Regions from separate parts of the Delftia sp. NA_296.1 genome, predicted to be linked through region 1. Evidence: predicted binding sites of a transcription regulator. Region 1 holds the regulator's gene; each other region holds the start of a gene.

What was found. The regulator FNR, encoded in region 1, switches genes on or off when oxygen is low (the NO sensors DNR and NnrR bind a similar motif). The targets are predictions, from matches to a motif close to TTGATNNNNATCAA.
Region 2: a site for FNR is predicted at 1,782-1,795, ahead of ACUTR7_RS00605 (COX15/CtaA family protein). Genes of this name have one in related genera too.
Region 3: a site for FNR is predicted at 2,805-2,818, ahead of ACUTR7_RS27645 (hemerythrin domain-containing protein). Genes of this name have one in related genera too.
Region 4: a site for FNR is predicted at 1,955-1,968, ahead of ACUTR7_RS06490 (DASS family sodium-coupled anion symporter). Genes of this name have one in related genera too.

What each region holds. Positions count from the first base shown of each region.
Region 1 covers NZ_JBQZGF010000003.1:181,287-185,252, reverse strand. The annotation lists gene hemN (oxygen-independent coproporphyrinogen III oxidase) at 1-1,089, opposite strand, end outside; gene fnr (fumarate/nitrate reduction transcriptional regulator Fnr) at 1,252-1,971, shown strand; gene ACUTR7_RS08670 (hypothetical protein) at 2,053-2,340, opposite strand; gene ACUTR7_RS08665 (FixH family protein) at 2,520-2,834, opposite strand; gene ccoG (cytochrome c oxidase accessory protein CcoG) at 2,892-3,966, opposite strand, start outside.
Region 2 covers NZ_JBQZGF010000001.1:100,604-104,569, forward strand. The annotation lists gene ACUTR7_RS00585 (hypothetical protein) at 1-76, opposite strand, end outside; gene ACUTR7_RS00590 (hypothetical protein) at 228-494, opposite strand; gene ACUTR7_RS00595 (hypothetical protein) at 491-673, opposite strand; gene ACUTR7_RS00600 (hypothetical protein) at 835-1,245, opposite strand; gene ACUTR7_RS00605 (COX15/CtaA family protein) at 2,066-3,265, shown strand; gene cyoE (heme o synthase) at 3,262-3,966, shown strand, end outside.
Region 3 covers NZ_JBQZGF010000016.1:17,704-21,669, forward strand. The annotation lists gene ACUTR7_RS27630 (dienelactone hydrolase family protein) at 1-663, opposite strand, end outside; gene ACUTR7_RS27635 (SDR family oxidoreductase) at 782-1,534, shown strand; gene ACUTR7_RS27640 (MarC family protein) at 1,543-2,190, shown strand; gene ACUTR7_RS27645 (hemerythrin domain-containing protein) at 2,244-2,744, opposite strand; gene ACUTR7_RS27650 (hypothetical protein) at 3,005-3,592, opposite strand; gene ACUTR7_RS27655 (CsbD family protein) at 3,737-3,955, opposite strand.
Region 4 covers NZ_JBQZGF010000002.1:450,759-454,724, forward strand. The annotation lists gene ACUTR7_RS06485 (alkylhydroperoxidase domain protein) at 1-275, shown strand, start outside; gene ACUTR7_RS06490 (DASS family sodium-coupled anion symporter) at 288-1,793, opposite strand; gene ACUTR7_RS06495 (hypothetical protein) at 2,088-2,405, shown strand; tRNA gene ACUTR7_RS06500 (tRNA-Met) at 2,487-2,563, opposite strand; gene rplQ (50S ribosomal protein L17) at 2,585-2,977, opposite strand; gene ACUTR7_RS06510 (DNA-directed RNA polymerase subunit alpha) at 3,164-3,966, opposite strand, start outside.

The DNA of each region.
Region 1 (3,966 bases):
GCCCCGCACCACGGGCAGGTGGCTGGCGTCGATGGCGTCGTAGTACTCCTCCAGCGTCTTGGCGTTCTGGCTGTAGCTGGCGCCCACCTTGCCGATGGCCGACACGCCCAGCGCAATCAGGTCGCAGTCGGGCTGGGTGCTGTAGCCCTGGAAGTTGCGGTGCAGCCGGCCCTGGCGCTTGGCCACGGCCAGCGAGTCCTCCGGCAGGGCGAAGTGGTCCATGCCCACATAGACATAGCCACCGTCCATGAACGCGGCGATGGAACGCGACAGCATGGCCAGCTTGTCGGCCCCCTGGGGCAGATCCTCGGCCGCAATGCGCCGCTGCGGCTTGAAGCGCTCGGGCAGGTGGGCATAGGCATAGAGCGCGATGCGGTCGGGCCGCAGCGCGTTGACCTGGGCCAGCGTGCGCTCGAAGGATTCGGGCGTCTGCTTGGGCAGGCCGTAGATCAGGTCCACGTTGATGGAGGCAAAGCCCAGCTGCCGCGCGGCCGCCACCAGCTCGAACACCTGCTCTGCCGGCTGCACGCGGTGCACGGCGATCTGCACCTGCTCGTCGAAGTCCTGCACGCCGAAGCTCAGGCGGTTGAAGCCCAGCTCCTTGAGCACGGCCAGGCGCTCGACGCTGACGGTGCGCGGATCGACCTCGATGGAGTACTCGCCACCCGGCTCCAGCTTGAAATGCTCGCGCAACAGGCCCATCAGCGTGCGCAGCTCGTCGTCGGAGAAGAAGGTGGGCGTGCCGCCGCCCAGGTGCAGCTGGCTGACGGTCTGGCCCTTGCCGCAATGGGCCGTGTGCAAGGCCATCTCGCGCGCCAGGTAGTCCAGGTAGACGGCGGCGCGATCGTGGTGGCGCGTCACGATCTTGTTGCAGGCGCAGTAGTAGCAAAGCGACTCGCAAAAGGGCACGTGCACATACAGCGACAAAGGCATGGCACGCGCTGCGGTACTCGATTTGCGTTGTTGCAGCGCCAGGATATAGTCCTCTGCACCAAAGGCCTCGACAAAGCGGTCGGCGGTAGGGAACGAGGTGTATCGGGGCCCCGGTACGTCAAAGCGACGCAGCAGCTCTGGGGTGACAGCGGTCATGGGTTTTTTCCTCTAATACCTCGACTGTGCCGCAGCACATCGGTCATGTCCTTGACTCATATCAAGAGTTGTTTGAGGGACTGCTGCGACAATTTGATCCAACTCATCGCAATCCACGAGGTCACCGCCGGCACGCTGTGTGCCGCTGATGTTTATCACTCCATGAACCTTCAGACCATCAAAGCCTCCTGCTCCAACTGCAACCTGCGCGAACTGTGCATGCCCATGGGCCTGGATGCCGAGCAGATGCAGCGCATCGACGACATCGTGGCCACGCGCCGCAAGGTCAAGCGCGGAGGCCTGCTGTTTCGCAACGGCGAGACATTCACCTCGCTGTACGCCATCCGCACCGGCTTCTTCAAGACCTGCGTGGCCACCGAGGACGGACGCGACCAGGTCACAGGCTTTCAGATGGCCGGCGAGATCATCGGCCTGGACGGCATCGTCAACGACCACCACACCTGCGATGCCGTCGCGCTGGAAGACGCCGAAGTCTGCGTCATGCCCTTCGACAAGCTGGAAGACCTGTCGCGCGAGGTCACGGCCCTGCAAAACCATGTGCACAAGGTCATGAGCCGCGAGATCGTGCGCGAGCACGGCGTGATGCTGCTGCTGGGCAGCATGCGCGCCGAGGAGCGCCTGGCCGCCTTCGTGCTCAACCTGGTGCAGCGCCTGCATGCGCGGGGCTTTTCCAAGTCCGAACTGGTACTGCGCATGACGCGCGAGGAAATCGGCAGCTACCTGGGCCTGAAGCTGGAGACGGTGAGCCGCACCTTCTCCAAGTTCGCGGACGACAACATCATCGAGGTGCGCCAGCGCCATCTGCGCATCCTGGACACGGAGGCGCTCAAGCGCATCGTCAACAGCCAGCAGTGCCAGTGAGGCTGCAAGGGCAGTAAGCATTCATCCGCCAATGAACAAGGCCCGCTGTCGCGGGCCTTGTTCATTGCGGCGGGCTCTCGATCAGTCCCGCCCCAGCCCCTGCATGGCCAGGTCCGGGTCGGGCTCGGAGACCACGCCGTCATTGAGATCACGGGCCGAGCGGCCCAGCATGGTGGTCATCAGGCTGGAGAGCATGGTCACGCCCCAGAAGGCGAAGAAGGCCAGCGTGTAAATGCCCTGGCGCGACCAGCCCAGGTCGCCGAGCCAATGCAGCTCCAGCGGGTCCACAAAGGCAAAAACCAGCATCTCCATCACGGCGGCTGCCAGAAAGGCAGGCCAGGCAATCCACATCCAGCGTTGGGCCAACATCAGCGATCTCCTTGTGCTGTCGAGGGGTCGACTTCATTGTGCGCCGCGCCAACGCATGGCGCCAAGCCCCGCAGCGCCCTGCACGCCTGTAGGAAACCCTCACCCGTCGCGCATGCCGGAGATGCGATCCGCCATGCAAAAAGGCCGCGACTGCGGCCTCTTGCAGGGGTGCACGGCGATCAGCGGTCCGTGGGGTGATCGTGCGCGGGCGTGGCCGCATGGTTGCGGCCGGTGACGGCGGGCGCCATGCTCTTGGGCACTTCGCGCACGCCATCGGCACGCTCGTTGATCGTGATGCCGTTGCGGTAGTAGTCGGGATCGATCACGGGATCGGCGCCGTTGATGGCGATGATGGCCGTGATCACGGCAGCGACCACCACGGCCGCCGGGCCGGCCACCACCAGCCAGACATGGCCGAACTTCCACCAGGGCTTGCCGGCGTCGGGGTGCGAGGGAGCCTGCGCGGGCGCGGACACTGCGGGACTGGAAGACATGGGAAACCTCTTTCTTTCAGGCGGCAGGCGCGGACCGTGCCGCGCCTGCCAGGAACATCACCGGGGCACCAGGAAGACGGCCTTTTCGGACGCGCGTCCCGCGCCCGAATGCACGGCATCGATATCGAAGAATACGGTGTGCGAGCCCGGCTCGGCCGAACCGTAGGGAATCTGCAGGCGCGCCGCAATGCCGCGCGTCTCGGCCGGGCCGACCTCGACTTCCTGCTCGGACGCCAGCTCCAGCCCATCGAGGCCATGGGCGCTGATGCGGTAGCGCTGGGCCTGCTCGGTGGCATTCATGATCTGCAGGCGGTAGACATTCTCCAGCTTGCCGCCCGCCACGATGCGCGACAGCGAGGCGCGGTCGCGGATCACGTCCACCTTGACCGACTGGCGCAGCGCCAGGCTCACGATCATGGCCACGCTCAAGCCGATCAGCACGGCCGAGTAGATCAGCACGCGCGGACGGAAGATGCGGCGCAGCACCTGGGCACGCCGCCACAGGCCGGCCATGGCGTTCTGCGTGGTCAGGCGGATCAGGCCGCGCGGGTACTCCATCTTGTCCATGATGGAATTGCAGGCGTCTATGCACAGGCCGCAGCCAATGCATTCGTATTGCAGACCGTTGCGGATGTCGATGCCCACGGGGCAGACCTGCACGCACATCTTGCAGTCGATGCAGTCGCCCAGGCCCTGGGCCTTGTAGTCCACCTTCTTGGTGCGCGGTGCACGCGGCTCGCCCCGGCCCGTGTCGTAGCTGACGATCATGGTGTCCCGGTCGAACATGGCGCTCTGAAAGCGCGCATAGGGACACATGTACTTGCAGACCTGCTCGCGCATGTAGCCCGCGTTGCCATAGGTGGCAAAGCCGTAGAACAGCACCCAGAACATCTGCCAGCTGCCCTGCAGCGCCAGCAGCTCGCCGCCCAGCTCGCGGATGGGCACGAAGTAGCCCACGAAGGTGAAGCCGGTCCACAGCGCAATGGCGATCCACAGCAACTGCTTGAGCGACTTCTTCCAGGCCTTCTCGAAGGTCCAGCCGTTCTTGTCCAGCCGCATGCGCGCGCTGCGGTCGCCTTCGACCTTGCGCTCCACCCACATGAAGATCTCGGTGTAGACCGTCTGCGGGCAC
Region 2 (3,966 bases), on a different contig from region 1:
CGGAGGCGATGTCCAGCCCCTTCAGCGACTGCCAGCGTTCTGAGCGTACTTCCAGTGGTTCTTCGGGATCGGCCATGGCACCTCCACTGCGTTGAGTGTGGACACATGCTAGGCGTAAGTGAGCATGCAAACAATATGGGGACTTCGCCAGGATGTGAGGGTATACAGCAGCCCCGGCTCGGTTGGCTTCACGCTTGAAGGCTCTTTCCGCTGCTGCCGTGTGACAGCTACTTGACCCACATCAACTGCACCGCCACGGCCAGGGCGATGGCCAGCAGCCCCAGCAGCACGGCCATTGCCACGACGGTGACCGCCCTGCGGCGCTTTGCCTTGCGGGGGTTGCGCAAACGGGGCGGGGTGGGAGGGGGCTGCGTGGCATCCAGCGCCGCAATTCTTGCCAGCCAGTCTTCGGCTGTGGGCAAGGTGGAGGTGGGCGATGCGCAGGGTGAGGCAGGGGGTGATGCGGGTGGTGAGACGGGCTTGCCACGGTTCATGGCCCCAGCTCCTGACGCATCTCTTCAAGCACCTGCACGGCGCCCTGGATCATGGCCAGCCTGTGCTGCAGCGCAGCCTTTTGGGCCTGCAGCCGGTCCAGCTGCTCGGCAACCAGCGCCTCGTCGGCCCGCAGCTTCTTCAGCCGCTCCTGTATGGCCTCCATTTCCGGGGCGCTCATCTGCCAATCCTCCAGCATCGAAGGGCGCCGAGCGTGGCCCGGACCCTTCTCACAATTCACACGAATGCCGGCAATTATCTGTGCGCCTTAGTGATTGGCTATGAATGAATTGACATAGATTGTCATCGACCGGCGCAGAAGGCCGAAGGCTGTGCAGTTGTTCAAAGCAGCCAGGTCCTGTTGGGCCGGTTGCCGTCGATTTCCACAAGTCCTGCGTCCTGCAGTATGGGCAGGATGTAGGTGATCACCACGGCCGCGTTGTCGTTGGCCTGCTTGGCCGCAAAGCCCAGAAAGCCGGGCCGGTGCTGGCTGGAGGCCACGATGCAGGGCCGCTCGGCGCCGTGATGCTCCTGGGCCAGATGGCGCAGCACGGCGCCGAAGGCTTCCCGCCTTATGCGCACCGTGTTGCCCTTGTGCGTTCTGACTTCCAGGCCGCTGTCGCTGCGGCGGATGACAGTGAAGGACGCGGTGCGTCCCTTGTCGGGCGTCTTCAGGGGCTTGTCCTGGGCGATGCCGTCCCAGAAGGCATTGAAATCGTTGTTGGAGAGCACGCGCACGAAAAAGAGGTCCATTGCCTGGAGGTTTTCTTGGACGTGGAGTCTCCCTGGCTTCGACTGGCCGAAGATGAGCAAATCTGAGCAGTGCCGCTCAATGTGCGAGAAATTTGAGGAAGATCCGGCCTTGCCGCGTTCTGACCTCGGTCCCTTCGATAAAGCCCATCAGTCTGGCCGAACCGTCCATGGAGTACAGCGCCGGTCCATCGATGCGATAGATGGGCCTGGTCCCGCAACGGACGAATTCATCGCCTTCGACACGCCCGATTTCGTGTCCGTGCCCATCAAGCACAGTCCACGAGCCTCCTGCAATCATGGCCTCACCCGGCAGTTGCCGGTCCCCAAGTGAAACCACCAATCTAAGGAACGCGAGGTGTCTGAATCTGAGCGAATCTGAGCAGTCGTGTAAAGCTGGGCCGCCGACGCCTTGGGCAGGGTCCTGTGGAAATTCGTGTGCGCCAGGCCCAAGCCGCATCGCACCGGCCAAAAGAAGCTGGCTGCGATCTAGGGGCACTGCATGCGTGGGCGATTGAGCGGTTCGCAGCCAAGTAGAATTGTTTCATATCAAAGACATGCTGCTCTGAAAGTTGCAGCGACCGGGCCCGCTTGGCGGGCCTTGTGCATGGGGCGCGGTCCCGCAGCCGGTATCTGGGTGCATGTCCTGATTCTCTGTAGGCCCGGCCTGCGATCCAATCTCGCGCATGGGGCTGAGCCTTCTCGTCAAATTGCTCTCATTTATGAAGATCTGCTGTCGCCAACCGGATGCGCCTGCGGCATTGCCTTTCGGCTTGCCCGGAGGCCATGCCGTGTGGTGCACGCCGCGCTGCGGAGGGCGGGCGTGAGCGAACAGGCTCTGTACGATCTGGCCCCCGTTCTGGAGCTGATGCTGCTGGGCCTGTTGCTGGCGCTGGGCCCCCTGGCCTGGGTGTGGCTGCGCAACCGCAGCGGCGGCTCGCTCAAGCGGCTGCAGGCGCTGTCGGTGCTCACGCTGTTCCTGACCTTCGATCTGGTGCTGTTCGGCGCCTTCACCCGCCTGACCGATTCCGGCCTGGGCTGCCCCGATTGGCCGGGCTGCTATGGCAGCGCCAGCCCCATGGGCGCCCGCGCGCAGATTGCCGAGGCGCAGGCCGCCATGCCCACCGGGCCGGTGACGCATGGCAAGGCATGGATAGAGATGGTCCACCGCTATCTGGCCACCACCGTGGGCGTGCTCATCATCGCGATGACCATCATGGCCTGGCGGCGCGCGCGGCGCCTGGGCAGGGCGGGTGGCGCAGGGGCCGAGCATACAGGGGCCGACGGCACAGGCGGTGCCCTGAGTCCGTGGTGGCCCACGCTGGCGCTGTTCTGGGTCTGCCTGCAGGGCGCCTTTGGCGCCTGGACTGTGACCATGAAGCTTTTCCCGGCCATCGTGACCCTGCACCTGCTGGGCGGCACGGGGCTGCTGGCCTTGCTGTGCGTGCCCGCCGTGGGGTTGAGCCGTGCTGCGCGCCAGCAAAGGGCGACCGTGATTTCGCCCGCGCTGCGCGCGGGGCTGTGGCTGGGCCTTGCGCTGCTGGTGCTGCAGGTGGCACTGGGCGGCTGGGTCAGCACCAACTATGCGGTGCTGGCCTGCAGCAGTTTCCCGACCTGCCAGGGCAGTTGGTGGCCGGCCATGGATTTTTCGCAGGCGCTGCAGATCTGGCGGCCGCTGGGCCTGCTGCAGGACGGCAGCAACATCAGCTTTGCGGGCCTCACGGCCATCCACTATCTGCACCGCCTGGCGGCCTATGTGGTGGTGGCTGCGCTGGCCGGGCTGTGGTGGCGTTTGGGTGAAGTGCCCGCACTGGCGTCGCAGCGCCGCGTGCTGGGTGCGTTTTTGGTGCTGCAGGTGCTGACAGGCCTGTCGAACGTGGTGCTCGATTGGCCGCTGGTGGCCGCGGTGCTGCATACGGGCGGCGCAGCTGCGCTGGTGACCGTGATTGTTTGGTGCCTGGCGGCCAGCCGCCCGGGCGCACTGCGGGACGGTCTGCCGGTTGCCCGTGGAGAGATTGCATGAGTAAACAAGCTTCCCTGAGTGTCGAGCCCTCGCGCTGGACACAGTTCTATGCCCTGACCAAGCCGCGTGTGGTGCAGCTGATCGTGTTCTGCGCACTGATCGGCATGGTGCTGGCCGTGCCCGGCTGGCCCAACGCCGACCAGTGGCTGCACATGGCGCTGGCCTGCCTGGGCATCTGGCTGGTGGCGGGCGCGGCTGCCGCCTTCAACTGCCTGGTGGAGCGCCATATCGATGCGCGCATGAAGCGCACCTCCTGGCGGCCCACGGCGCGCGGCGAGCTGAGCAGCCAGCAGGCGCTGGCCTTCTCGGCCATCCTGTGCACGCTGGGCGCGCTGGTGCTGCTGCTGTGCACCAACCCACTGACCATGTGGCTGACGCTGGCCACCTTCGTGGGCTATGCCGTGATCTACACGGTGATCCTCAAGCCCGCCACGCCGCAGAACATCGTGATCGGCGGCGCCTCCGGTGCCATGCCGCCCGTGCTGGGCTGGGCCGCGATGACGGGCCAGGTCGGTCCCGAGGCGCTGATCCTGTTCCTCATCATCTTCCTGTGGACGCCGCCCCATTTCTGGGCGCTGGCGCTGTACCGCGTGGAAGACTACCGCCAGTCCGGCCTGCCCATGCTGCCCGTGACGCATGGCAGCGAGTACACGCGGCTGCAGATCCTGCTGTACACGGTGATCCTGTTTGCGGCCTGCATG
Region 3 (3,966 bases), on a different contig from region 1:
CGTGCGGTCGCGCGCCTGCAGGGCGCTGGCCTCGTCGTAGGCGCTGCGCTGGTCGCAGTTGAAGCCGTGGTCGGCGTCGTACAGGTGCACCTGCACATGCTTTTGCGCCTGAGCAAAGGCCTGCACGGCGTCCACGGGAATGTGCGTATCGCGCCGGCCGAAGTGGGCAATCACGGGGCACAGCGGCTCGCGGCCCATCTCCAGCGGCGTGGTCATGCCGCCGCCGTAGTAGCAGGCCGCAGCCGACAGGCTGGGCAGGTTGCAGGCCGCGCGCCAGGCCCACAGGCCGCCCCAGCAAAAGCCCACGATGCCCACCTTGCCGCCGGGCACCAGCGTGGCAGCATGGGCGATGGCGGCCTCGATCTCGGGCAGCACGCCGGGCTGGGGCAGCGCCTCGGCGGCGGATTTCAGCGCCATGCCCTTGGCACGGTCGGCGTCGCCATAGCCCAGGTCCACACCGGCCTCGACACGCGTGAATAGTGACGGCGCCACGGCCATATAGCCGCGGGCAGCCAGGCGGTCGGCCACGGCGCGGATATGGGCGTTGACGCCGAAGATCTCCTGCAGCACCACGACGGCACCGCGCGCGGGCACATCGGGCCGCGCCACCCAGGCCGGCGAAGCCGTGCCATCCAACGAAGTCAACTGCACAAAACTGCCCATGTCCGCGTTCCTTTCTGTCTGAGAACCTGTTGTGATTTCCCGGTGGGCGGACGCGCCCCGCAATGCTGTAATGGCGGCGGGCCGGCCCGTGCGGCAATTCTTTCACAGGAGACATTCGATGGAACGAAAAGTCGTGCTCATTACCGGTGGCAGCCGCGGCATAGGCGCCGCAACGGCACGCATGGCTGCGCACCGGGGCTGGGACGTGGTGATCAGCTACCAGCAACAGCGCGATGCGGCCGAGGCCGTGGTGGCCGACGTGCAGACAGCCGGCACCCGCGCGCTGGCCGTGCAGGCGGATGTGGGCGACGAAGCCGAGGTGCTGGCCCTGTTCGGTGCGGCGGATGCGCAGTTCGGCCGGCTGGATGCCCTGGTCAACAACGCCGGTGTGGTGGATCGCGCGCAGACCGTGGCCGAGATGAGCGTGCAGCGGCTGGAGCGCATGTTCCGCGTCAATACCATCGGCAGCTTCATCTGCGCGCGCGAAGCCGTGCGGCGCATGAGCACCCGCCATGGCGGAAGGGGAGGCGCCATCGTGAACGTCTCCAGCATCGCTTCGCGGCTGGGTGCACCGGGCCAGTACGTCGACTATGCGGCCGCCAAGGGCGCGTTGGACGTGATGACGCTGGGCCTGGCCAAGGAAGTCGCCGCCCAGGGCATACGCGTGAACGCCGTGCGGCCCGGCTTGATAGAGACCGACATCCACGCCAGCGGCGGACAACCCGACCGCGTCGAGCGCCTGGCGCCCAACGTGCCCATGCAGCGCGGCGGCAGGGCCGAGGAGGTGGCCGACGCCATCCTCTGGCTGATGTCGGATGGCTCGCACTACACCACGGGCAGCCTGGTCGATATTTCGGGCGGCAACCTCTAAGGCTCTCCATGGACCTCAAACCGCTGATCACGCTGGTGGCCATCATCAACCCGCTGGCCATCGTCCCCTTCTTCATCCACTACACCGAGGGATTCAGCGCCCAGCAGCGCCAGCAGACCATTCGCACGGCGGCGCTGGCCTCGTTCTGCGTGATCGCGGCCTGCGCCATCATCGGGCTGCAGGTGCTGGACTTCTTCAACATCTCGCTGCAGAGCTTTCAGGTGGGCGGTGGCCTGCTGCTGCTGATCAGCGCCATGAACATGCTCAACGCCCGCCCGGCCGAGGAACGGCCCAACGCGCCCACGCTGGTCGCTGGCGCGGAAAAGGCTGCCATGGGCAACAGCATTGCCGTGGTGCCGCTGACGATTCCGCTGCTGACGGGGCCGGCCTCCATGTCCACCGTGGTGATCTACGCCGACCAGGCACGCACCATCTGGCAGCACCTGGCCCTGGTGGGCTATGGCGTGGTGGTGGCGCTGGTGGTGATGGTCTGCTTTTCGCTGGCCGACCCGATCGCCCGCGTGCTGGGCAAGACCGGCATCAATGTGATGACGCGGCTCATGGGCCTGATCCTCGCGGCCCTGGCCGTGGAGGTGATGGCGGGCGGGCTGGTGAAGATCTTCCCCATCCTGGCATCGCCCGCGATCGTGCCCTGATCGGGCTGGCTGACTGGTGGCCTTACTGCCGGTTCAGATCGGTTCAGGCCGGATCAGGCCGGCACGGCCCGCGCGCGGTCGGCGCTTCCGTCGCAGGCACCGCCGCAGCCCGTGATGGGCTGCTCGGGCAAGGCCTCAGGGTGCGCCAGGGAGCCCGTGGCGGGATCGAAGCCCGCACTGCGCAGATGCAGGGCCAGCGCCGCATCCATGGTCTGCGCATGGTGCACGAACCAGGCCGCCAGCTCGCCCGCCATGCTGCGGATCACGGCCAGATCACCGGCCGCCGCCTTGGCCGCCCCCTCGCGCATCACCTGCAGCACCACCTTGTGCTGCAGGCTGTGGCAGTTGGTGCTGGTGAAGCGCGTGGACTGCATCCAGCGGTCTTCCTGGTCGAAATGCACCTGCGTATGCGCGATCAACTCATCCCAGCGCGCGCACAGCTGCGCATCATCGGCCGCCTCCACCTCGGCCAGCAGCAGGACGAACTCCTGATGCACCTCGTCCATGGCCGGCAACTCCAATGCCAGCGCTCCGCTCCATTCCAGCACGGCCATATGCTTCTCCTGCCTTCATCGTGAAAGCCTGCAGCTTAGGAACAGCACCGCCCAACCCGTTTGACCCACATCAGCCAACCCGAAAACAGCAAAGCCCCGCGAGCGGGGCTTGGTCAAGGCGGATAAAACTGGCGCGGCCAAAAGGCCAGGGGCACCGAGCAAGAGCCGCCTCGCGGCGAAGGTGCCGTCCCCCTCCCTCGCGTAGCGAGTAGAGAGGCGCCGTGCAACGGGGGAAGCGGCGTCAGCCGCTCAGGGGGAGCTTACTGTCCAAACTTCCGCTTGGCATCAGCCACGCAGGTGTCCTTGGCAGCGCCACTCATAGTGTCGCAACGGGCCTTGGCAGCCTTGTAGTCGGCTTCGCGGGTTTCCTCGGCAGCGTCCTTGCGGGTTTCTGCCACGTTGGCAGCCTTGGCTGCGGAGTTGGACGCGGGCTCGGCCTGGGCCTTGTTCACCTTGGCGGCTTCCACGGCGTGCACGTGGGCGGCCTTGGCATCCTTCACGCAGACATCCTTGGCGTCGCCCTTGAGGTCATCGCACTTTTCCTTGGCGATGTCGTAGTCCGCATCAGCCTTGGCCTTGAGTGCCTTTTCGCTGTTCTTGGGCGAAGGATTGCGGCGCGATTCCAGTTCGGCCTTGGCCACGTTTTCCTGGCCCTTGGCCTGCTTCTCGCAGACGTCCTTGGCGTTGTCCTTGAGCGGCTTGCACTGTTCCTTGGCAGCCTTGTAGTCAGCCTCGATCTGGTTCTTGGCGGCCGTGTGCTCCGCATTGGTCATGGCCATGGCGCCGGAGGCCATCAGGCCCAGGGCGACAGCGGAAAGCATATGGCGAAAGCGTTGCGGTGTTTGCATGATGGAACTCCTTGTATTTGTACTGAAGCGGCCCTTGTTGCCTGCGGCGGCGGGCCATTGGTGCGTGCCCTCAGGCACGCTGGCTGTCGAGGAGCGGATGGCGGCGCCGGCCAGGGCGTCCAGCCCATCCGCAGTCCACCCTCGTCAGTCTTCGAAGCGGAAGTCGGGGTTGCGCTTTTGCCAGTCGGTCAGCTGCTTTTCGGCAGCGTCGCGGGCCAGGCCCTGGCGCTCCTGCAGCTTGCCCAGGAATTGCTCGCGCTTGCCGGCGATCACATCCAGATCGTCATCGGTGAGCTTGCCCCATTGCTCACGGATCTTGCCGGTGAATTGCTTCCAGTTGCCCTTGATGCGGTCTTCATTCATGGCTTGGTCCT
Region 4 (3,966 bases), on a different contig from region 1:
GCTTTGCCACGCACTTCTCGCGCAGGGGCGGCGACGTGCAGCGCCTGCTCGACGAAGGCCCGGGCACGGACCTGGGCCCGCGCTGGAACGCGATCGTCACGGCGGCCGTGGCGCTGACCCAGACGCCGCCTGCGCTGGAGCCCGCCCACATCGATGCGCTGCGCACCGCAGGCCTGGACGATGCCGCCATCTCCGATGTGCTGCACGGCACGGCCTTCTTCAACTGGGCCAACCGGCTCATGCTGTCGCTGGGCGAGCCACGGACCACGGCTTGAGGGCGCCCGCCCTCACCACAGGCCCAGCAGCTTCCACCAGACACTGCCGACCACGGCAAAGATCAGCAGCTCGATCACGCACATGGCCGCGCCCACGCGCCACCAGTTGCCCAGCGTGACATAGCCGCTGCCGAAGATGATGGGCGAAGTGCCGGTGGCGTAGTGGGTCAGCGTCATCATGATGGCCGAGCCGGCCGTCATCATCAGCATGAAGGGCACGACATAGTCGGCCGGAATCAGCTGCGCACCCACGGTCAGGAAGGCCAGCATCATCGCGCTGATGTGGGCCGTGGTGCTGGCGAACAGGTAGTGCGAGAACACGAACACGCCCACCAGGATGGCAGCCACCGGCAGCCAGTCCAGGCCGCTGGCGACGATGGCGTTCTTCATGCCCACGGCAAACCAGGACACCACACCGAGCTTGTTGAGCTGCTCGGCCAGCATGACCAGGGCGCCGAACCATACCAGGGTATCCCAGGCGCTTTTCTCGGACAGCACGTCATCCCAGTCGATGGTGCCCGTGATGATCAGCACGAACAGGCCCAGGAAGGCGACCACCGTGGGGTCCAGCACGAAGGCCGGGCCGAACAGCATCTGCGGCACGTTGGCCCACAGCAGCAGCATCAGGCCGAAGGTGCCCAGCATCACGCGCTCCTTGCCCGACAGCGGCCCCATGCGCGCCATCTCGCTGCGCGCATACTCCACGGCATTGGGCGTGGCCTTGAGCTCGGGCGGCGACAGCAGGTAGATCACCAGCGGCATCAGCAGCAGGCACAGCAGGCCCGGCAGCAGCATGTACAGCGCCCAGGTGGTCCAGCTCAGGTGCAGGGCCTGGCCCGTGGCCTTGGCCACGAAATCCACCACCAGCGGGTTGGGCGCGGTGGCGGTCAGGAACATGGCCGAGGTGATGGGATTGGCGTGGTAGTTGACCAGGGCCAGGTAGGTGCCCACCTTGCCCTGCGTGCCCTTGGCCGGGTCCGACTCGAAGGCATTGGCGATGGACTTCATGATCGGGTGCACGATGCCGCCGCCGCGCGCCGTGTTGCTGGGCGTGAACGGTGCCAGCACCAGCTCGCAGATCGCCAGGCCGTAGCCGATGCCAATGGTGCGCTTGCCCAGCAGGGCGATGAACATCAGGCCGATGCGGCTGCCCAGCCCCGTCTTCTTGAGGCCGCGCGAGATCAGGATGGCCACCACGATCAGCCAGATCAGCGGGCTGGAAAAGCTGCTCAGCGCATCGGTGATGGCACCCTTGGACGAGCCGGAGGTGACCTGGGACAGCGAGACGATGACGATGGCCATCAAGGCCATCACGCCAATGGGCATGACCTTGAGGATGATGGCCACGATGGTGGTCAGGAAAATGGCGACCAGCTGCCAGCCCTTGGGCGTCAGTCCCTCGGGCACGGGCATCAGCAGCAGGCCGAACAGCACGGCGGTGGCAATCAGTGCCGGCACCAGCCGGAACGGCACGGCCGCCTTGAAATAGCGGAACAGCGAGGCGATCTTCTCGAGCATGTGGATCCTTTGCGTTGCCGGAGCGGCGCCGAGAGAGCATGGCCTGCCGGGAGCAAAAGCCCACCAGCCTGCACGGGCACTGGCGGCCGCGCCGCATGACTGACATCATGATGCAGTGCAGCATGAGCCCGGCTTCCAGCGGGCGCCTGCGCCACCGAAGTTTGACAGGCATCAAGGCCGGGCCAGTAAACCTGGCGACCCAGGCCACCGAGCCCCGCTCACATGACAGCATCCCCAGACCGGGTGCCTTTCGCCCCGGTGTACCCATGCAGTGAAAAAAGGAGAAAAGCCGACATGCCAGCCAACCGATTCTTGCCCGAGGAATGGGAATGCCGGCTCCAGGAAATCGACCTGGAGATCGCCCGCCACGCCGTCATCTGCAAGATCCCGCTGCTGCAGGCCGGCGTGGTGGAGCGCGTGCTGGCCAATGACGCCAACGTCTGCGGCGCCGAGCACGAGGCCGCATTCAAGACCCTGCGCGGCCTTCTGTGCATGCACTACACCGAGCTGCTGCACATCAGCGAAGTGCTCAGCCCCGAGGTCGCCCAGGAAATCGCCCACCGCGTGCGCCTGCGGCTGGGCCAGCGCATCGGCAACCAGCTGGGCGGCTGATGCCGGGCTGTCAGCATAGCCTTTGCCCTGGCGCGAGGGCATGAAAAAAGGGCTACGACAGTGTCGTAGCCCTTTTCAATTTGGTTGCGCGAGAAGGATTTGAACCTCCGACCTTTGGGTTATGAGCCCAACGAGCTACCAGACTGCTCCATCGCGCGGTATTCCAAAATTATAGCAGATTATTCAGCTGCCTTGGCTTCGGCGGCGCCTTCTTCAGCGCGCTCGACCAGTTCCACGAAGGCCATGGGAGCGTTGTCGCCCACGCGGAAGCCCATCTTCAGGATACGGGTGTAGCCACCAGGACGCTTTGCGAAGCGGGGGCCCAGCTCGTTGAAGAGCTTGGTCACGCTGTCGCGGTCACGCAGGCGGTCAAATGCCAGACGGCGGTTGGCAACGGTGTCGACCTTGGCCAGGGTGATCATGGGCTCGATCACGCGGCGCAGTTCCTTGGCCTTGGGAACGGTGGTCTTGATGGCTTCGTGCTCGATGAGCGAATTCATCATGTTCTTCAGCATCGCCAGGCGGTGCGAAGAGGTGCGATTGAGTTTGCGGAGGCCGTGACCGTGACGCATGGTGCTTTATTCCTAAAATATGTAATTAGGGCTTGCGCAAACAAGGATGCAAGCCTGGACCCGTTACCGGATCTGCAGCTTGCCTCAACCGAATTTGCGCAAGTTGTTGATTAATTCGTGCAGCCGTATCAGGTACTGCCCGAGGCACTGAGGCTCTCCAAAAAGGAGAGCCTGCAATTATAGTGCTTAGCGCTTTTCCAGGCCAGCAGGCGGCCAGTTCTCGAGCTTCATGCCCAGCGTCAGACCGCGGGAAGCCAGGACTTCCTTGATCTCGTTGAGCGACTTGCGACCCAGGTTCGGGGTCTTGAGCAGCTCGTTTTCGGTACGCTGGATCAGGTCGCCGATGTAGTAGATGTTCTCTGCCTTGAGGCAGTTGGCCGAACGCACGGTGAGTTCCAGCTCGTCCACGGGACGCAGCAAGATGGGATCAAAGGCGGTTGCGGCACCACGGCCACCGGCCGGAGCATCGAAGACGCTGGCGATATCGCCGCCGTCCAGCTGAGCGAACACGGCGAGCTGTTCCACCAGGATCTTGGCGGATGCGCGCACGGCGTCCTCGGCAGTGATCGCACCATTGGTTTCGATCTCCACCACCAGCTTGTCGAGGTCGGTGCGTTGTTCAACGCGGGCCGATTCGACGGCGTAGCTCACGCGCTTGACGGGCGAGAACGAAGCGTCCAGCACAATGCGGCCGATCGACTTCGTGGACTCGTCGCCATAGCGGCGCACGTTGCCGGGCACATAGCCGCGGCCCTTCTCCACCTTGATCTGCATGTCCAGCTTGCCGCCTTGCGACAGGTTGGCGATGACATGATCAGGGTTGATGATTTCCACGTCGTGGGGCGTCTGGATGTCGCGCGCCGTCACGACGCCTTCGCCATCCTTGCGCAGCGAGAGCGTGACCTCATCGCGGTTGTGCAGCTTGAACACCACACCCTTGAGGTTCAGCAGGATGTTGACCACATCTTCCTGGACACCGTCGATGGACG